2 regions of the Cobetia sp. SIMBA_158 genome follow, and region 2 is predicted to be linked to the other one. Evidence: predicted binding sites of a transcription regulator. Region 2 holds the regulator's gene; the other holds the start of a gene.

Region 1 (10,501 bases), on a different contig from region 2:
TTTTATGCCCAGCGTCGCCTATTATGGATTTTCACTCAATTCCAGCGCAGGAACTCTCGACTCCAGTTCAGTCTCTCAATTCCAGCCCAGCGTCTCTTGTTGCCAGCGTCTCTTGCTGCCAGCCTCTCTCATTGCCAACCCGGTTTCCTTCATTGCCAACGTAGTGTCTGCCAGGCGCGCTGTTGCGCCAGGCTGGCAAGGGTCGGGTCCGGGTGGACGGCGAAGGGGTGATCGACGAATTCCAGCAAGGCCAGATCATTGCGTGAATCCGAATAGCCCCAGTTGGGCACCCCGGCGCTGTGGCCTGCATGTTGCTGTTGCCATGCCTTGAGTGCCGCGAGCTTGCCCTCGCGGAAGGTGCGAATGCCACAGGCGCGCCCGTTGTAGCAGCCTTGCTCGGTTTCAAGGGCCGTGGCCAGGGCCGCGTCCAGCGCCAGGCGCTCGGCGAGGGGGGCGACCAGATGCGCCGTCGAGGCCGAGATGATCACGACCTGATGATTCTGCGCGCGGTGCCAGTGAATTCGCTCCAGCCCCTCACGATACAGGCGCGGCATCAGCTCGGCATCGAGAAAGCGTGCCACCTCGGCATCGACCTCACTGACGGCGCGACCTGCCAGCGGGGCCAGCAGGTGGGTCAGGTGGGTCTCCATGTCCAGCTCACCGGCCGCGTAGTCCAGCATCTGTTGTGCCCAGATCGCGCGATATTCCTCGCCATCGGCGATCCAGCCCCTTGCGATCAACCAGTCAGTCCAAAGCCCCGTGGCATCGCCCTCGAGCAAGGTGTCGTCAAGATCGAAGATGGCAAGCCCTGTGATGTCATCCATGGGACACCTGCGACGTGGCGGCGGTCTCGTTACCGCCCAGCGCCTGAACCTCATCCAGATCGGCATGCAGCATCACGCGCAGATGGCGCGGCAATAACTGCCGAGCGCTGCGATTGAGGACATCGACATTCAGGCGCAGTCCCTGACAGTCCACCTCGTAGCGCACGATATTGCCGAGCAGCTGGTGGCGGCGGATCACGCCCGGGCAGCCGGGGCCGGCATTGTCCGGCAAGGGCTGGGTCGGGAAGTTGGCATATTCATCCTGCTGTCCCTGGGGGCTGGTATCCGGTTGCAGATACAGCGCTTCCGGGCGCAGTGCCACGCGCGGGCTGTCGCTTTCGTAGCCGAGCAGCGGGCGCGCCACCTCGCGACCGATCAGATTGTAATGCCCCATGAAGCCTGCCGCCGTGGCATCCACCGGGCGGGTATACAGCGACTCGGCATTGCCCTGTTGCAGGATGCGCCCCTGATGCATCAGGAAGATGCGGTCCGACAGCAGCAGCGCCTCCTCCTGATCGTGGGTCACGAACAGGGTGGTCAGGCCGAGGCTCTTCTGAATGTCGCGGATCTGATCACGCAGATGGCGACGGATACGTGCATCGAGTGCCGACAGCGGCTCATCCAGCAGCAGGATCTGCGGCTCGACCACCAGCGCGCGTGCCAGTGCCACGCGCTGACGCTGGCCGCCGGACAGTTGATGCGGGAAGCGCTGCGCCTGATCGGTCAGCTCCACCAGTCTGAGCACCTCGCTGACACGCCGCTCGCGTTCTTCCGGGCGCACCTTCTTCATGCGCAGCCCGAAGGCCACGTTGTCCGCCACGCGCATGTTGGGGAACAGCGCATAGTGCTGGAAGACCATGCCGATGCCGCGACGCTGCGGCGGCAGTGGCGTGATGTCGTGACCATCGACGATGATCTGGCCGGCATCGACATCATTGAGCCCAGCAATGGCGCGCAGCAGGGTCGACTTGCCGCAGCCGGAGGGGCCGAGCAGGGTGATGAATTCCCCGCGCGCGATCTCGGCCTCTATCTCGGCGAATACCTGGGTCTTGCCGAAGCTCTTGGCCAGGCCATTGAGCTTGAGGTAGTGCTGGTCGGCGGCGCGTTCGCGCAGGGCGCTGGTCAGAAGGCCGCCGGCGCTCTGGCTATCGAATGTGGTGGCGGTGTCGATGGCAAGCATCAGCGGTCCCCTCGGGATGCGGAGTCTGACGACTGGTGGTGGGTGTGGCGCGGCTCGGATTCGGCGCTCGGCACCGGGCCGGGCAAGCCGTCGGTCATGGTGGTGGCCAGCGCCTCGTCGGGGTCATCTGCGGGCATCTCCTGCTCGGCGGGCTGACGATTGCCGAGCCAGGTCAGGATCAGCGTGAATACGAACAGGGTGATGACCAAGGCGCTGGTGAAGTGGCCGCTGGCGCCGCGGATATTGTTCAGATAGACCTGCAGGGTCTCGAAGCGGGTGCCGACCAGCATGTTGGCGAACACGAATTCGCCAGCCAGGAACGAGAAGGCCAGGAAGACGGCAATCTGGATGCCGACGCGAATATTGGGCAGCACGACCAGGAAGAACGCCTTGAGCGGACTCGCCCCCAGCAATTGAGCGGCCTCCATCAGGGACGCCACGTCCAGTGCGCGCAGGCTGTTGGCCAGGGCGCGGTACATGAAGGGCAGCACGATGGTGAAGTAGGTGGGGATCAGGATCCACGGCGTGCCGACGATGGCCAGCGGGCCACCTGCGTAGAGCTGCAGCAGGCCGACCGATGACACGATGGGTGGCACGGCGAAGGGCAGCAGGATCAGCCCATTCATCACGCTGTCCAGGCGCGGATAGCGTGTGTGGGCGAGAAACACCACCGGCACGATCAGTAGCAACGACAGTGCCAGCGCGCCGACGGCGACCAGCAGCGAGCGCCCGAACGCCGCCAGAAAACGCGGTGTGGTCCAGAGCTCCAGAAACCATTTCACGGTCAGGGCATCGGGGGTCAGGCTCGCGCCCCAGCGTGTCGCCAGGGCGTAGAACAGCGTCGCGATCAGCGGCAGTGCCAGCAGTGCGAAGACACTGGTGACGATGAAGGTGTAGATATTCACGCGGCGCAGGCGCGCCATCAGGCTGGGCAGCAAGGGCTTGCCGTGGCGATAGGGCAGTTCAGCGGGAAGTGACATGGTAGCTCCTGCGCATGAGCCATTGCTGAATCAGCGTGACGATGACGAGGATGACGACCAGCACCAGGGCCAGCGCGCTGGCCAGTTCCGGCTGCAGGAACAGGTCGCCGGAGACCAGATTGGCGATGCGGATGGTCATCAGGTTGTAGCTGGTATTCACCAGCGCATAGACGGTGGCGTAGGCGCCCATGGCATTGGCGAACAGCACGGTGAGCGTGCCCGCCAGTGACGGCCACAGCACCGGCAGGCCGATGTGCTGCCAGTAGGCGAGGCGATTGGCGCCCAGCAGGCTGGCGGCTTCACGCCACTCCGTCTTCAGGGTGCTGAAGGCGGGATACAGCAACAGGATGCCCAGCGGAATCTGGAACCAGGTGTAGATGACGATCAGGCCGGTGCGCGAGTAGAGATTGAAGTCCTCGAGCAGACCGAAGCGCTCCAGCATCAGGGTCAGCATGCCGTTGGCGCCCATCAGGATGATAAAGGCGAAGGCCAGCGGGACACCGGCGAAGTTGCTGGTCATGTTGGTGAAGGCGATCATCATGCGCGTCAGGCGCGGGCCACAGCGGTGCATGCTGTGACAGGTCACGGCGGCGATCGCCAACCCCAGCACACTGGACATGAAGGAGATCTCGAGGCTGCGCCAGATGGCCTGTCGAAAGAAGGCCGAGGAGGCGATCTCGTGAAAGTTGGCCAGCCCCCAGCCCGTGGGGGTCTTGAAGGCGCTGATCATCACCCACACCAGCGGCGCGATCTGGAAGGCGCCGAAGATCAGCGCAAACGGCAGTAGCCACATGACGGGGCTGGTCAGGCGGCGCTTGAAGGCGGCAGACATCACTCGAGGCCTCGCGTGGCAGCATGACTCGCCAGCAGCGACGGATTGCTCGCCTTGCTGTGCTCAAGCCCCAGCAGTGTGGCCAGGGTGCCGCAGAGCTCGCGTTGCTTGAGGTTCGTCGCGGCGCCGTTGGCGAAGGCGCTGCCGAAGGTCCACAGCGGCACGCGACGCTCCTCTTCCAGCAGGCCGGAGTGAGAGCGGTCGGCATTCATGCCGTGATCGGCGGTGACCATCACCTGATAGCCGGCTTCCAGCCATGCCGGCAGGTAGTCGGCCAGCGCGACGTCGGCATGCCGTGCGGCATTGCGATACTGCGGCGTGTCGCCGCCATGACGATGGCCGGCATCGTCGATGTTCATGCTATGCACCAGCAGGAAATCCGGGTCGTGACGCAGGCGCAGCATTTCGGCGTCACTGAACAGATGGTCATCCGGATAATGATCCTGCCAGTAGAAGATGCCCGCCTGGATGGCGGATTCCGGGTTGTCGAGCCAGCGATGGCGGGCCGGCACGAAGGGGGCCGCGACATAGAGTTCGCTGACCCAATGATAGGCGGCGGCAGCCGTGCGCTTGCCCTGCTGGCTGGCAAGGTCGAACAGGCTGATGCCGAGTGAGCGGCGCACGATACCGTTGTTGACGATACCTGAGTCGACAGGCAGGTCGCCGGTCAGCAGGCATTCATAGAGCGGGCGCGACATGGCCGGCAGCTCGCAGTCCAGTGATTGATACTGGCCACGGCCGGCCTCGACCAAAGCACTCAGATAGCCCATGGCATGATGACCCACGGCGTGGTTGAGGCCGTCGAGCACGACAAGAATGACACGCTGAGACATGGTGACTCCGTGAAGCTCAAGACGGCACCGCAAAGGCGATGCCGTCTGTCAGGATGGTGCGCGCTCTGCTCGCGTGAAGCAGAGGCCGGGGATCACTGCTGGTGGATCAGTACCTGGGACTGCCACTGACGCGGCAGCTGCTTGGCACTGGCTTCCCAGCCCGCGAAGTCCTGGACCGGACGTGCATTGGCGTACTGCTCGTTGGGCAGCAGTTTGGCGGCGATATCCTCGGGCAGGGTGAGGTGCTCGGCGCGGATGGGACGGGCATAGCCCTTGGCCAGGTTCAGCTGACCGGCGTCGGAGAGGATGTACTCACGGGCCAGCTTGGCGGCATTCGCGTGCGCGGCATGCTTGTTGATGATGGTGGCGTAGCCGGAGGTCACGGAGGCATCAGACGGGATGACGACCTCGAAGGTGTCGCGGTTGATCTGGTCGCGATAGTTCAGGGCATTGAAGTCCCACAGCAGGGCGACTTCGACTTCGCCTTTCTCCAGGTTGGCGATGCTCGGCTCTGCCAGTGACAGACGGCCCTGGCGCGCCAGTTCCGCGAAGACTTCCAGGCCCGGTGTCAGGTCGGATTCCTTGCCGCCATTGGCGAAGGCAGCGGCCAGAATGGCGTTGTTGGCCTGGGAGGCCTTGCCCACGGCGCCGACGGACACCTTGTAATCACCCTCGACGAGATCGGCGAAGGAGGTCGGGCGCTCATCTTCGCTGACCAGTGTCTTGTTGATCATGAAGGAAATGGTGCCGGTGTAGCCCAGTACCCAGTGGCCGTCCTTGTCTTTGGCCCACTCCGGGATCTGCTCCCAGGTCGTGGTCTTGTAGGCCTGGGTCACCCCTTGCTGCACCGCGATCGGACCGAAGGCGAAGCCCACGTCACCGATATCGGCGGTGGCGTTCTCACCCTCGGCCTTGAACTTGGCGACTTCCTCGGCGGAGCTCATGTCGGTATCGCTATGCGCGATGGAATACTTCGACTCGAGGTCTGCCCAGGTGTCCTTCCAGTTGGCCCAGCTGTCCGGCATGCCGACGCTATCGGCACGGCCTTCGGACTGAGCGGCCTCGAGAAGGTCAGCCGGCATGTCGGCGGCACTGACGGAGGCACTGCCCAACAGGGCGGCCATGCAGGTGGAAACCAGCAGGCCGGTGGAGCGGGATGAGATAGTGGCAATCGACTTCAAGGAGATTTCCCCAGTAGGTGATGAACAATCGCTGCGCTGAAGGTAAGGCGTGACGGGCATCAGGCACCCTGTCGACACGCTGAGAGCACGTCCGGGTGCTCAGGTCATTGCTCAGGCCAGTTCTCGGATCATTGATCAGACCAGTGCTCTGCCAAGTGCTCAGCCAAGTGTCGAAAGCCGAGACTGTGTGGTCTAGTTCAGTTCGAAAGGCACGATCGACTCTAGCGCTCGCCTGTGACAGTTGCATGTCGTCAACATGTCGTTGTTATGGCATGGGGTGGCGGCTCTGCCTCTGCCTCCTTCATACCTTCTCCGCGCCTTGCCGCGGGCCCCGGTCCTCGCTATCTTCCACAGCCTAGGCGGACAAGGCATGAGTCAGCACGTGATGACTGGCCTGTCGTGGCAGCCAGACCTGCGCTGTAACCGAGTTGTCACGCCAATGCCACTATTCTCCTCATGCGTGTCTCGACAAGCGTGTCTTGAAAAGTCGCACTGAGCTTTGCGGGGCATCTGAACTAGACCACAGGAATCGCTTCGCTCTGACCCTTTCCATCCTGGACGCCCTGGATGTCATGCAAGTGACTCGCCAGAAATTGCTGTCTTTCGTTATCTTTCAGGAACTTCGCATGCCTTCATCTTCGCTTGAGCCCCAGAGTGACGCCGCTTCATCGGCAACTCCTGACGCGGATGTCCCCGTGGCAGGGCTCAAGGGCAAGCTGCTGAACCATCTTGAGGCAGCGCCGCTGCGCGCTTCACAGCGCCTGCCCTCCGAGCGCGAGATGATCGAACGCTTTGCCACGACGCGGGTCACCCTGCGCGACACCCTGCTGCAGCTGGAGGCGGAGGGGCGTATCTATCGCGAGAATCGGCGGGGTTGGTTCGTCTCGCCGCCACGACTGCGCTATGACTTGCTGGCGTGCCTGCCATTTCGCGACATGGTCGAGTCACAGCAGCGGGTGGCCAGCACCGAGGTACTGGCGGCAGGAGAAGTCGCTGCCAACGCGGTGATCGCGCGGCGGCTGGGGATTGCGGAGGACTCAGTGGTCTATCGCATCACTCGCGTGCGGCGTATCGACGGGCGGCGCGTGCTGCATGTCTGCCATCACCTGCGACGTGACTGCTTCCCGGGCATCCTCGATTTCGACCTCGCTGCCCACTCCCTGACCGACCTCTATCGGCACGAATACGCCATTCGTGTCAGCCGCGTCAGCTTCGAGCTGGCTTCCACGGTGTTCGACGCTGAGGCCGCCGCCGCGCTGAACGCCGCACAGGGCAGCCCCGCGCAGCGCATCACTCGCATCAACTTCGATCAGAATGGCCGCGCGGTGGACTGCGATGATGAACACTGGCGCCACGACGCCATCGAATTGACGCTGAGTGCCGCACCACAGAGCTAGCCGGCAAGTTCGCGGTAAAGCCTGAATGCCTGGCAAGCCGCTGGTGGCCCAGACGAAAACACCCGCCATGGCGAGAATCAGTCGCTGTGGCGGGTGTTTTGTCATCGCTGAGGAGGCATGTCTGTCAGGCCGATTTCATCAGTGGTCACGAGATCTCAGTTCATGCGGCCGGCATGACGCTCGACGCTCTCCTGCGCGGAGTCTCTGGGATGTCGGTGAGCGAGATGCCACGGGTTTCCGGCAGTCGCAGGCCACCGAGCAGGGCCACGGCGGCGATCGCGATCAGGTACCAGGCGGGTGCCAGGTTGTTGCCGCTCAAGTCGATCAACCAGGTGGCGACCAGCGGGGCGGTGCCGCCGAAGATGGTGTAGGCGACATTGTAGCTGAGTGCCGAGGCGGTATAGCGCACGCGGGTCGGGAACTGCTCCGAGAGCAGTGCGGCCGTGACGACACCGCAGAGCACGGCACCGACCGCCATCAATGAAGCGCCCAGCATGGACGCCCACAAGGTGCCACTGGCGGCAAGCGAATAGGCGGGAAATACCGCGATGGCCAGACTGCCACACGCCATGATGATGGTATTGCGTCGCCCGACAAGGTCCGAATACCGTCCGGCCAATGGGCACAGCAATGCGGCGACGATGAGGCCACCCAGGCTTGCCAGCAATGCCGTCTGGCGCGTGGCGCCGCCCGCCACCTGCATATAGGTCGCGAAATAGGTGCTGAACATGTAGAACGACAGCGCCGTGGCAGAGATGAAGGCCATCAGACTTACGATGGTGCTGCCGTGGGTGGTCAGTGTTTCCTTGAGCGGGGCGCTGGTGGCGTTGTGTTCCTGCTGAATCAGGCGGAACGCCGGTGAGTCATCCAGCTTGAGGCGCATGTAAAGCCCGATCAGCCCCAGTGGTGCAGCGATCAGGAAGGGGACACGCCAGCCCCATGCCTGCATGGTGGCTTCCGGTACCAGGCTGTTGAGGCCTAGACCGAGTGCTGCTGCTGTGGCGAAGGCGCTGAAGGTCGAGACGGGAATGAAGCTTCCGTACCAGCCCCGCTTGTCGTCAGGGGCGTGTTCCATCACGAAGGCGCAGGCACCGGCGTATTCGCCGCCTGCCGAGAAACCCTGAGCGCAGCGAGCCAGCGTCAACAGCAGCGGAGCCAGCATGCCGATGCTCTGATAGGTCGGCAACAGACCGATCAAGGCGGTGGCGCTGGCCATCATGATGATGGTGATGGCCAGGACATTCTTGCGCCCGATGCGATCCCCCAGGGTGCCGAAGAAGATGCCGCCGAGGGGGCGCAAGGCAAAGGACACCGCAAAGACGGCAAAGGTCTGAATCAGTGCCAGAGTCGGGTCGCCCTGCGGGAAGAAGTGCTGCGAGATGATCACGGCCATGAAGCCGTAGATGGCGAAGTCGAACCATTCGATGAAATTGCCGATGGCAGAGGCTGCCAGCACGCGTCTCAGCGTGGCTGGCGAGATGCTGTCGGCCCCGCCTGTCTTGTTGTTGTTCATGTCTTGCTCCGCATGAGAGGAATCGGGAAGAGGTGTGGCTTTAGCAGCGCACAGCTCCCTGCGTCATCCTGCGGCACGCGGTAAAGGGCGATCACGCTCAATGCGACATCAGTAATGTCCGATGCGACATGACCGATCGGACATGACTGATGGGACATGACCGACGCCGTCAATATGCTGTGGCGCCTTGGCATCAGCATGTCGGGTGCAGGAATCCCGTCTCAGGCCGTTGCTGACATGACAGAGAACAAGCTGATCAAAAGGGAGAAGAGCGCCTGGCAAACTTCAGCGCATCAGCAGGCTTTCATCGACTTCGCGGAAGTGATGGGCGCTTTTCATCAGGGCGAGGGCGGTGAGGGCTTCGACGCCATAGACGCGGGTGGTGATGGCGTGGCGGGTGGCGACATGGTCCAGCAGCAGGGCGAAGTCGCCATCGCCGGAGGCGAGGATGATCTCATCGACCTCGGGGGCGGCTTCCATCACGTCGATGGTGATGCCGACATCCCAGTCGCCCTTGGCCGAGCCGTCGCCGCGCTGGATGAAGGGCTTGAGTTTGACCGTGAAGCCTATCTCGCGCAGGCGCTGCTGGAATTGCTGCTGCTTGGGGTCGCCACGCTCGATCGCGTAGGCGTAGGCATGCTGAATCGAGCCGAGGCGCTCGAGCTCTGCCCACAGGCGACGATAATCGAACTGCCGGCCGAAGGTATCGCGGGTGGTGTAGTAGATGTTCTGCACATCAATGAAGACGGCCAGGCGTGTGCGTGCCCCATCCGCGTCGCGAGTGCCATGCACGCTGTGCTGGCGGGAGTCGAGGGAGCTGTCGCGCGAAGTAGAGGCTGGCATGGGCGTCGCCGTGGCGGGAGGAGCAAGGGCAGGCAAGAGATGATTTTCCTCTCCCCAGAAAGAAGCCGGCCGCTACCTGATGATGCAGGGCAGCGGCTGGAGGTCTAGCGATGAACAACGCTCTCACCGGTCAGTGACTCGATGGCAGACGCCAGTTGAGTGAGGCGAGCAGCGCGTTCGGGCACCAAGGCTTGATGGGCAAGCCTCAGCTCTTGGCAGCAGGGTTTGACGGCTTGGTCGGCTTGACGCCAATGACCTGGCCGCTGACACCGGATTCAATCACATCCACCTTGCCACCACGGTCCAGGAAGGCCTGCATCTGAGCTTCAAGCGAGGCTGAGGTTTCGACAGCAGCCGGTGCTTTTTTCTTTGCAGCAGTACGAGTATTCGCCATGCGGGACTCCGTTCCAAGACGTGAGGGGTGAAGATGCATGATAACACAGTGGCAACTTTGCTGCTTGATGGCGTCAATTTGGAATCAGAAGCAAGATGTTTTGCGTCGCTTTCCCTTGTGTCTGCAAGCCTCGCGCAGCTTGGTGGGGCGCTGTTGCGATCTGACCAACACAGTGATGCAGAGCAGCCAAGCCATTGAAAAGTCGGGCTGTCGGCAAGAAGTCAGTGGGCATGATCGCGATTGCCGCATGGCATGCGAATCCTTTTACGGGCGCTGAATCATCTTTGATGACCAGGCTGTCCGACGCTCAGCCAAGCAAGGAGAGACTCCATGACAAGCCCTTCCAACGGTGATTTTGACGGCCAGACTCGCGCTTATGCGGTGGCATCCGAAACGGCAGACCTGGCGCCCTGGAACTTCGAGCGTCGCCAGCCGCGACCGGATGACGTGGCCATCGAGATTCTCTACTGCGGTGTCTGTCACTCGGATCTGCACGTCGGCCGCAATGACTGGGGCTTTTCTCA
Region 2 (10,501 bases):
CATTGCGCAGCGGCTCGAACAGCTGCGCCTTGAGAATCAGGTAGCGCCCCAGCTCACGATAGAGCGTCGCCATGCTGTGCTTGAGCGGCTGGCGCGAGAACAACGCGCACCACACGACCGAGAGCAGGCCATACCAGGTCGCGCCCACCACCAGCAGCAACGGCTGAACCAGATTGATGCCCAACCCCGGCTCCCGCAGCCATTCGGGCAGGCTGCGCTCCAGCACCGCGATCTGACCATCTCCATGCTGCTGCTCGAGGCTGATCATGGTGTAGACAGCCAGAATCAACGAGGCGCGCGCGATGGCGCCGTAGCGGGCATCGATGGCGCCCAGCATCGGCATCGCGAAGGTGGCCAGCGCCAGCCCGATCACGAAGGGCAGCGGCATGCCGAACAACAGCTCCACCGAGACGGCGGCGATGCTGAAGCAGGCCAGCGTCATGCCCAGCGCGCGCAGTCGGCCGCGCCAGTGATCATCGGTTTCCGCCAGCCCCGAGGCGATCACGCCCAGAAACAGCGGAATCACCACCGCCATCTCGTCGAGCCAGAACCCCACCGCCATCACGCCACCCAGCGCGATCAACATGCGTAGCGAATAGCTGAAGGCATCCAGCGTCCACAGACGACGCAGGGAGTGCATGAGGGAGTCCAGGAGAGAGCGTGTCATGAAGTGTTCCGTGACCAGGGCGCCGGGCAGCGCATTAGACTTTAGATTTATATCGCTAGCATAACACCCCGTTCTGCCGTGTCCGAGAGCCATGGCGCATGCAAGCGTTGGCGGGCGCGTCGAATGTCGAATCGCCGCGACGTGCCACTCTGAAGACTCCTGACCTCATTGGCTTTCATGGAGAATACCGATGCATCCTCTAATCGAACGCGTCACTGGCTCCCTCGGGCTGTCACCGGAAATCGCCGAGCAGGCGGTCGGCATGGTTCTCAAGTTCGTGCGTGAGCAGGGGCCGGATGGCCCGGCCGCTTCACTGCTGGGCGCCATTCCGGGGGCGGAAGGCCTGATCGGCAGCGCAGGCGAGGAAGCCGCCGAGTCCGGTGGCGGTGGCCTCATGGGCGGCCTGATGGGCGCCGTCAGCGCCTTCACCGGCGGCAGCGGTGGCGGTGCGCTGGAACTGGGCCAGAAGCTGATGGGGCTGGACCTGAACATGGACCAGGCGCGCGGCGTGGCCGATGAGACGCTGAGCTATGCGCGCGAAGAAGCCGGCGATGGCGTGGTCGACCAGGTGCTCGAAGGCATCCCGGGCCTCAAGCAGTTGCTGTGACGCCTCGAGGGCGTTGAGAGGGTCTTCTCGAACAGCCCCTCGCAAGTAAAGGCTCGCAAGAAAGGCTCGCGACAACTGCTCGCGACAACTGCTCGTGACAACTGCTCGTGACAAAAGAACGCCCCGCTGATTCTCTCAGCGGGGCGTCTTTCGTTCATGCAGGCACGGCACAGGATCATTCAGCGAATGCGCTTGAGCAATGACTGCAAGCGGTTGAGCTGGGCCGAATCGCCGACCAGACGCACGCGCTGGTCCATCAGGCCTTGCAGGAAGGCACGCGGCGAGGGCTTGAGCAGAAAGGCCACCGCACTGTCGCTATCGGCGAAGCGCAGCTCAAGCTCGGTATCCACCGGCAGGCCACTGCCCGTGCTGACGCCCGCGTGGGACATGCGGTAGTGACGCGCGATGCTCATGTCTTCGGTCGCGACACCCCAGTCCAGCGGACGCTTTTCCAGCTCGGCACGAAATTCGGGGTCGCGCTTGAAGGCCCGCTTGAGCAGCAGACCCAGCACCCACAGCAATATCTTGAGCTTCATGGTGTCATTCCTTGAATCGCGAAGCGTCGGTCACGCAGGCCATATGAAAATGCCACCGGCCCCGCAGGGCGGAACCGGTGGCATCAGCATGACAGCCGACAGGGCTTTTGATGACGACGATTGAAAGCCATGGCGACAGCCACCCCGGGTCTGCGCTGAAGCACGAGCCGAGGTTACTTGGTCACTGCATCCTTCAACGACTTGCCGGGTTTGAAGGCAACGGTCTTGCTGGCCGGAATGGTCAGCGGCTTGCCTGTCTGAGGATTCTTGCCGGTACGCGCCGCACGCTGGCGCACGGTGAATGACCCGAAACCGATCAGTGAGACGTCATTGCCTTTGGCCACGGTATGAGTGATCTCGTCGAGAATCACGTTCAGTACCTGACTGGCCTTGTCCTTGGATAGATCCGCACGCTCGGCGATGGCCGCAGCGAGTTCTGGCTTGCGCATGAAAAGCCCTCCTGGTTTGGCATTCTGCACGGGCGGCCAAGCCGCCGTTTCCATTGTTGTTCTTGCACTTGCTAGCGGTGGCGTATGGCGGCGACGCAATCCGCTCCCGGCAAGCTTTGCCGTATCAAACCTGTCGATGGCAGCAACCTGTCAGACGACGCTCGCTGAGCAGCATGTCTGACGGAGCATTCACTATCGTGCCTGACCGCGCTGGCAGCAAGGGATTTACGACCATCGATCATGGCATCGCCTAGCCTAGCAACGGCGGCGCCTGCCGCGCTAGCTCGACTTTCCTGCGAACGGCGGCGCCTGTCAACGCATATCCAATCAAGCGTTCGTTCATATCCAGTGCACGCGCTTCGAGGTCATCGCCTTCACCGGTGATTTCCCAGCGCGCCACGGCCGAACGCGGCGGATAGGCCACCACCGGCAAGACCGGTGTCTTGACCAGCACCGGCCACGCCTTCCAGTCGAGTACGCTCGGCTCACCACACAGGTTGGCCGCCAGGGTGCGCGCGGCCATCTGCAGCGGCTGGACATACATGGCATTGACGCCCTCGACGCTGGCGCAATCGCCCAGCGCCCAGATATGCGGCTGGGAGGTGGCCAGGTGGCGGTCGACACGGATGCCGTCGCCGCCGGCGCTCAGGCCCGCGGCCTGCGCCAGACGAATGCGCGGCGCCAGCCCGGTGGCCAGCAGAACCACGGAGCCCGTCAGGCGACGACCGCTCTGCAGGCGCACCTCGACCGGCGCGGCCTGACGCTCGGCCTCCTCGCCCGAGCTGGCGGCGATGGTCTCGACCATCTCGCCCTGGCGACGCGTCACACCGAGCCCATCCAGCGCCGCGCCCAGACGCTGCCCCAGTGCTTGCGGCAGCAGCCCATCCAGCGGAGTTTCCTCCGGCGCGACCAGCGTGACGCGGTGGCCGGCGGCCGTCAGATCATTGGCGTATTCACAGCCGACCAGTCCGGCACCGACAATCACCACGTGCCCGTCTTCCCCACGCTCGCGGGCCTTCGCCAGCGTCGCGCAGAAGGCCGCATAGTCGTCGAGATCATTGATGCTCTGCACGCGTGAGGCCACTTCCGCGGCGACGGGGAAGGGACGACGCGGCGCGGCGCCGAGTGCCAGCACCAGCTCGTCATAGGCCAGACACTCCTCGCCCAGCCATAGCTGGCGGGCATCACCGTCGATGGCAGTGACGCGTTGATGGGTACGCAGCTCGGCATTCAGCTCGTCCACCAGCGCCACCGGCGCCTGACGCGACAGATCGGTGGCCGACATCTTCTTGGCGAAGGCGGTGGACAGCATGGGCTTGGCGTAATCGTGGCCGCTGTCCTGGCTGATGAGGATCAGCCGGCTGTCCTTGTCACGCGCACGCAGCGCGCGCGCCAGACCAATGCCCGCCATGCCGGTACCAATGATGACAAGGGTGCGAGGGTCGCGCATGGCACCATCTCCTGAGATCGATCCGAGGGAAGCGCTGATGAAAGAGCGCCAGCAGCGTCCGTCATGAACGCCGATGAATGCGCCCAGCATACCAGCCCGCCAGCAGTGCAGGCATGCCTGAGCGGGAGGCCTTGCCGCCCGGCCATGCTAGACTCGCCATTTCGTCATCCTGACAGGGAATTCACCGTGGTCCGATGCCCAGCAGGCGAGCCTCATCGCGCAGCGCTCACGCCACAGACCTCCACCTGTGAGGCGCCTCATTCGTCAACCGAGACTCTATGCCAGCCTGCGCCTCGCTGGCCTTCGCACATGCGCGCCGCACCCGCTGCTTCGGCGGCGGTGCGCCGCCATTGGCAGCCGGCTGCCACGCTGCAAGGTGTCATGCCGGCCGGCTGGTGGGCGTGGCTCTCCTCGACGGACTCGCTGACCCAGCGTCTTGCCAGCGCCATGCAGCAGCAGGATGAACGCGATGGCCAGCCAATCCAGGGCCTGCGCGTGCGCCTGCTGCTGCAGGACACCGGCCCCGCGCGGCTGGATGAGGCACGCCTGCTGGGCATCGGCTCACGCCGGCATGTCTGGCGGCGCGAAGTGGCGCTCTGTCATGGCGATACGCCATGGGTGATCGCACGCTCGCTGGCGGCGCTGGACCTGACCCACGGTCATCGCCTCTCGACGCTGGGTGAGCGCTCGCTGGGCCATTGGCTGTTTCGCCAGCCCGACCTGACCCGCAGCGCCATCGATGTCAGCCGTGCCCCGCTGGTGCTTTCGAGCCCCAGGCCGCTGGCCCGCACCACCAGCCTGTGGATGCGCCGCTCGATGTTCTCGCATGGTCGCTTCAAGGTGCTGGTGCAGGAGGGCTTCACACCGGCCTTCCAGCACGCGCTGCAGCTGGCCTGAGCCTTGCGCCCGACTGGCCTCGTTTCCCTCTCTTCCCTTGCCCACTACCACCCGCCCAGGAGCCCCGATGACCGCGTCATCCACTTCCGCCGCTTCGCGTCCTTCCAGACTGGCCGACTACCTCGCCCTGACACGGCTGGACCGCCCCATCGGCACCTGGCTGCTGATGTGGCCGACCCTGTGGGCACTGTGGCTGGCGGCAGATGGCATTCCCGAGCGCACGACCCTGCTGATCTTCATCGCCGGGGTCTATCTGATGCGCGCCGCCGGCTGCGTCATCAACGACTACGCCGACCGCCATTGGGACAAGCATGTCGAGCGCACGCGAGACCGGCCGCTGACCTCGGGTCGCATCTCGGAGCGCGAGGCGCTGACGCTGTTCGGGGGGCTGGTCGCGGCCGCCTTCGTGCTGGTGTGCTTCACCAACCTGACCACGGTGCTGCTGTCGATCGTCGCCGTGCTGCTGGCGGCCAGCTATCCGTTCATGAAGCGCTTCCATCATCTGCCCCAGGTGGTGCTGGGCGCCGCCTTCGGCTGGGCGATTCCGATGGCCTTCGCCGCGACGCTGGAGGAGGTACCGACCTACGGCTGGTGGCTGTTCGCTGCCAATCTGATGTGGACGGTGGCCTACGACACCGCCTATGCGATGGTCGATCGCAACGACGACCTCAAGGTGGGCATCAAGTCCACCGCCGTGCTGTTCGGGCGTGCCGACAAGCTGATGATCGGTCTGTTGCAGCTGGGCATGCTGGCGGTGTTGATCGGCATCGGCCTGCAGCTGGTGCTAGGCATCTTCTACTGGCTGGGGCTGGCCGCCGCCGCCGTCACCTTCGTCTGGCAGCAACGTCTGATCCGGGAGCGTGAGCGTGCGCCCTGCTTCCAGGCCTTCCTCAACAATCATTGGACGGGTCTGCTGATCTTCGCCGGTATCGCCCTGGCGACCTGGCCGATGAGCTGACGCCTGCATAAACATTAGTATTATTTAATTTAAAGCGACCCCTGCCCTCTGTTGCTCCCCAGCCCACGGTTCATGCCTGCCTGCCGCGCCTCCAAGGTGGCTGGCAGGCTTGCGTGCAAGCTGCCATGCTGGCAGTTGTCATCTCGTTGTCATATAAGCGGGTTGTAATCGTCATCGACTTGTCATTCTGGCGCGTGCGCCGACTGCTGCATGGGATCTAGCGATGAGCTCCAAGACCGTACTGATTGTCGACGATGAATCCTCGATTCGCGAGATGATCGCCGTTGCCCTCGAAATGGCGGATTACCGCGTGCTGGAGGCAGACAATGCCCAGGACGCCCACGCCATCGTCGTCGATGAAAAGCCCGATCTGCTGTTGCTGGACTGGATGATGCCGGGTACCAGTGGCCTGGAGCTCGCGCGGCGTCTCAAGCGTGACGAGACCACCTCGGAGCTGCCGATCATCCTGTTGACCGCCAAGGGCGAGGAAGACAACAAGATTCAAGGCCTGGAAGCCGGTGCCGACGACTACATCACCAAGCCCTTCTCGCCGCGCGAGCTGGTCGCCCGTCTCAAGGCCGTGCTGCGTCGCACCACTCCCAAGGGGGTCGAGGAGGCGGTGGAAGTCGAGGGCCTGATGCTCGACCCGGCCAGCCACCGCGTCACCGCCCATGGCAACTCGCTGGATGTCGGCCCGACCGAATATCGCCTGCTGCAGTTCTTCATGACGCATCAGGAGCGTGCCTACACGCGCAGTCAGCTGCTCGATCAGGTATGGGGCGGCAACGTCTATGTCGAGGAGCGCACCGTGGACGTGCACATCCGTCGCCTGCGCAAGGCGCTGGGCACAGGCCATCAGCATCTGATCCAGACCGTCCGCGGCACCGGTTACCGCTTCAGCGCTCAGGCCTGAGGGATTCATGCGCTATTGGACCAACGAGCTATGGCGCCTCGGCTACCTTGCCGGTGGCTTCGGCCTGATCGGTGGCCTGCTGGGCCATCTGGGCTGGGGCCTGGCGCTGGGTCTTTCGCTGTATCTGTTCGTCCATCTCAAGCACTTGAAGAGCCTCTACACCTGGCTGATCACCAATCCCCATGAAGAGCCGCCGCCCGGCGATGGCGTCTGGGGAGACCTGCTCGATCGTCTCTACCGCTACCAGAAGGGCCAGCGTCAGGCTCAGGAGCGACTGCGCAGCATCCTCAACCGTATCCAGGAATCCTCCGAGGCCATGCGCGACGGCCTGGTGATGCTGGACAACCACGGTGACATGGAATGGTGGAACAGCGCTGCCGAGCAGCTGGTCGGCCTCAAGGCCAGCCACGACCGCGGCCAGCACATCACCAACTATCTGCGTGACCCCGTCTTCATCGACTACTTCAATCGGCTGGCCTACCGCGAGCCGCTGACGCTCCAGTCGCCGCTGTCTGACAACCTGACGCTGCAGATCTCCATCACCCTGTTCGGTGACAACGAGCGTCTGGTCATGCTGCGTGACGTCACCCGCCTCTATCGTCTGGAAGAGATGCGCCGCGACTTCGTGGCCAATGTCTCCCATGAGCTGCGCACGCCGCTGACGGTACTGGCCGGCTATCTCGAGACCTACTCCGATTACGCCGATGACCTGCCACCGCGCTGGCAGCGTGGACTGGGCCAGATGCAGAGCCAGACCGACCGCATGCAGCACCTGGTCGAGGACCTGCTGACCCTGTCACGCCTGGAAACCGACGAGCTGTCCGACAATGGTCGCTGCATCGACATGAGCGCCCTGCTCGGCCATATCCGCGACGACGCCGAAGGCCTGTCCCAGGGGCGCCACACCTTCTCCATCGAAGCCGATGCCAGCCTGTCACTGCGCGGTGAGGAGCAGGAACTGCGCAGCGCGATCTCGAATCTGGTCTTCAATGCGGTGCGCTACACCCCCGAAGACTGCCATATCACCCTGCGCTGGAAGGCGGATGACCAGGGCCTGCTGGTCGAGGTGGAAGATGACGGGGATGGCATCGACCCGGTGCACCTGCCGCGCCTGACCGAGCGCTTCTACCGCATCGACAAGGGCCGCAGCACCGCCACGGGAGGCACCGGCCTCGGGCTTGCCATCGTCAAGCATGTGCTGATTCGCCATCAGGGCCATCTGGAGATCGACAGCCACCCCGGCGAGGGTGCGCGCTTCCGCTGTCACTTCCCCGACGAGCGCGCCTGTCAGGCAAGCGCTCCCCAGGCCAGCAGTGCGCTAGCCCAGTGATGGGCTGATTCCGTGATGATCTGACCCGGACGCCAGCCCAACGCAGAACGCCCCGCAGCCACCTCGAAAGGAGGCGACTGCGGGGCGTTTCGTTTGGTCAATCAGACGACACTGCGGCTATTTCAGCGACGTGCCAACCTAGCGACGAGTCAGTTCAGCGACAAGCCAGCTCTGCGACAGGCTGTCTCAACGACGCGGCGCCGGCAACTGACGGTAGTGGCTCTGCCACATCAGTACCGCCCCGGCGACGGCGCCCGGGATGAACAGCAGATTGGCCAGCGGCACCAGCGTCATGACGAACACCGCGGCGCCGAAGGTCAGTGAGGGCCACCAGCGCGCCTTGAGGCGCTGCTTCATGTCACCGAAGCTGACCTGATGGTTGTCCATCGGGTAGTCGAGGTACTGGATCGACATGCTCCAGGCCGAGAACAGCCCCCACAACAGCGGCGAGAGCAGGTTCAGGCCCGGGATGAAGCCGATGATGAACAGCGCGATCATGCGCGGGATGAAGTAGCCCAGCTTGGCCATTTCACGCCCCAGCGAGTCGACGCCGATCTTCATCAGGCCGCGATCATCATCGATCAGGGTGCCATCCAGACGGTGCTCGACCTTCTCGGCCAGAATGCCGTAGAAGGGCGCGGCGATCAGGTTGGTCACCAGGCTGAAGGTGAAGAACACCACCAGCAACAGACTCACCACCAGCACCGGCCAGATCAACCAGCTGAGCCAGTCCAGCCACGCCGGTACCTTGAGCATCCAGTAATCGATCCAGCCACCGAACTGGTTGAACAATACCCACAGCGTGATGCTGTAGAGCACCAGGTTGATCGCCAGCGGTACGAATACGAAGCGGCGCAGCCCGGGGGTATAGACCATGCGGGTCCCGCGGACCAGCGCCGATACGGCATCAATCATGCGACGTCCTCGTCATCTCAAAAGAACCGGCCAGCCAGCGGGCTGACCGGAGCCACACCCTAGCACTCCCGCCTGCGCGGCGCAGCTGTCGGCCGCCTGACATCGCTCGCGCTCCCACGACGCAATCGCCCCGCGGCCTGCCGGTGGGCAGGTGCGGGGCGAAAGAGGCGACACAGGGGCAGAGAAGCGCGTCAGCTCACTTCTTGTCCAGGTCCTGCGGCTTCAGGTCATGGGTATCGGTGTGACGCACGTCCACGCCCTTGACCAGGAAGATGACGTACTCGGCCAGGTTGTCGGCGTGGTCACCGATGCGCTCCAGCGCACGCAGAATCCACATCACGTTGAGCACCGGCGTGATCTGGCGCGCGTCTTCCATCATGAAGGTCATCAGCGAGCGCATCGCGCTCTGATATTCCAGATCCACCGAGGCATCTTCACGCAGCACCTTGAGGGCAAGGTCGGTATCGAAGCGCGCGAAGGCCGTCAGGGAGTCACGCACCATGCTGCGCACGTGCTGGCTGAGATGACGCACCTCGACCATGCCGCGCGGGCTCTGGCCATTCTCGACCAGCGAGATGGCATTGCGTGCGATCTTGCTCGATTCATCACCGATACGTTCGAGATCGGAGGTGGCGCGGATGACGGCCAGCACCAGGCGCAGGTCGGAGGCCGCCGGCTGACGGCGGGCCAGCACCCGGGTGCACTCGTCATCGATCTTGAGCTGCATGTCGTTGACAGCCTTGTCGTTGTCGCGCACCCGCGTGGCGGTTTCACTGTCGCCTTCCAGCAATGCCGTGACGGCATCCTGCAGCTGCTTCTCTACCAGTCCGCCCATGGCCAGCAGGTGTGTCTTCAGTGCATCCAGCTCGTGATTGAACTGCTCTGAGATATGCTTGCCGTGCGAATCGCTGGTGATATCCATTTCCCTCTCCCGGAAAGTCGCCCACCGAGTCAGGGGGCGTGACATGAATGACGTGACAAGTATGGCCCACTACTGACTGACACAGCGGGCTCCCCCTCAGCATGCCGACACTTGATTGCAGTTATGTTTCACCCATGGCGCAAAGGCGGTATCTGGCCGCCATCGTCAGCAATATCAGGGCGAAAAGGCTACCTGGCTGCACGTTCGCGCATGAGAGCGCTAACCGAAACGCCCCGTGATGTAGTCTTCCGTCTGGCGGCGCCGCGGGTTGGTGAACAGCTGATCGGTCGGGGCGAATTCCACCAGGCGGCCCTCATGCAGGAAGGCGGTATCGTCTGACACCCGCGCGGCCTGCTGCATGTTATGCGTGACGATGATCAGCGTCAGGCGCGAGCGCAGCGATCGGATCAGCTCCTCGATCTTGAGGGTCGAGATGGGGTCCAGCGCCGAGGCCGGTTCATCCAGCAGCAGCACCTCCGGCTCGACCGCCAGTGTCCGCGCGATCACCAGCCGCTGTTGCTGGCCACCCGAGAGCCCCAGCGCGCTGTCGTGCAGGCGGTCCTTCACTTCTTCCCACAGCGCCGCGGAGCGCAGGCAGGATTCGACCTTGTCATCGAGGTGGCGCTTGTCATTCTCGCCGACCAGCCGCAGCCCGAAGGCCACGTTCTCGTAGACCGACATCGGAAAGGGATTTGGCGTCTGGAAGACCATGCCTATCCGGCGGCGCAGCATCGGCACGTCCACGCCGCGCGCATGAATGTCCTCGCCCTCGAGCAGTACCTTGCCGGAAAGACGTGACTGTTCGTCGAGATCGGTCATGCGATTGAAGGTACGCAACAGACTCGACTTGCCGCAGC

What was found. The regulator PhoB, encoded in region 2, activates phosphate uptake and scavenging genes when phosphate is short. The targets are predictions, from matches to a motif close to TGTCATANNNNTGTCANA.
Region 1: the regulator PhoB is predicted to act here: its motif matches at 6,249-6,266, upstream of R2R70_RS04555 (UTRA domain-containing protein).

What each region holds. Positions count from the first base shown of each region.
Region 1 is NZ_JAWJYL010000002.1:122,489-132,989, reverse strand. It holds gene R2R70_RS04585 (HAD family hydrolase) at 150-824, opposite strand; gene R2R70_RS04580 (ABC transporter ATP-binding protein) at 817-2,004, opposite strand; gene R2R70_RS04575 (ABC transporter permease) at 2,004-2,984, opposite strand; gene R2R70_RS04570 (ABC transporter permease) at 2,968-3,816, opposite strand; gene R2R70_RS04565 (alkaline phosphatase family protein) at 3,816-4,649, opposite strand; gene R2R70_RS04560 (ABC transporter substrate-binding protein) at 4,742-5,830, opposite strand; gene R2R70_RS04555 (UTRA domain-containing protein) at 6,457-7,227, shown strand; gene R2R70_RS04550 (MFS transporter) at 7,388-8,740, opposite strand; gene R2R70_RS04545 (NYN domain-containing protein) at 9,026-9,583, opposite strand; gene R2R70_RS04540 (hypothetical protein) at 9,789-9,977, opposite strand; gene R2R70_RS04535 (NAD(P)-dependent alcohol dehydrogenase) at 10,308-10,501, shown strand, end outside.
Region 2 is NZ_JAWJYL010000005.1:263,558-274,058, reverse strand. It holds gene yccS (YccS family putative transporter) at 1-667, opposite strand, end outside; gene R2R70_RS10560 (DUF2780 domain-containing protein) at 858-1,274, shown strand; gene R2R70_RS10555 (hypothetical protein) at 1,454-1,810, opposite strand; gene R2R70_RS10550 (HU family DNA-binding protein) at 1,984-2,259, opposite strand; gene R2R70_RS10545 (NAD(P)/FAD-dependent oxidoreductase) at 2,510-3,709, opposite strand; gene R2R70_RS10540 (chorismate--pyruvate lyase family protein) at 4,019-4,606, shown strand; gene ubiA (4-hydroxybenzoate octaprenyltransferase) at 4,674-5,564, shown strand; gene phoB (phosphate regulon transcriptional regulator PhoB) at 5,788-6,477, shown strand; gene phoR (phosphate regulon sensor histidine kinase PhoR) at 6,485-7,807, shown strand; gene cysZ (sulfate transporter CysZ) at 7,994-8,722, opposite strand; gene phoU (phosphate signaling complex protein PhoU) at 8,919-9,644, opposite strand; gene pstB (phosphate ABC transporter ATP-binding protein PstB) at 9,864-10,501, opposite strand, start outside.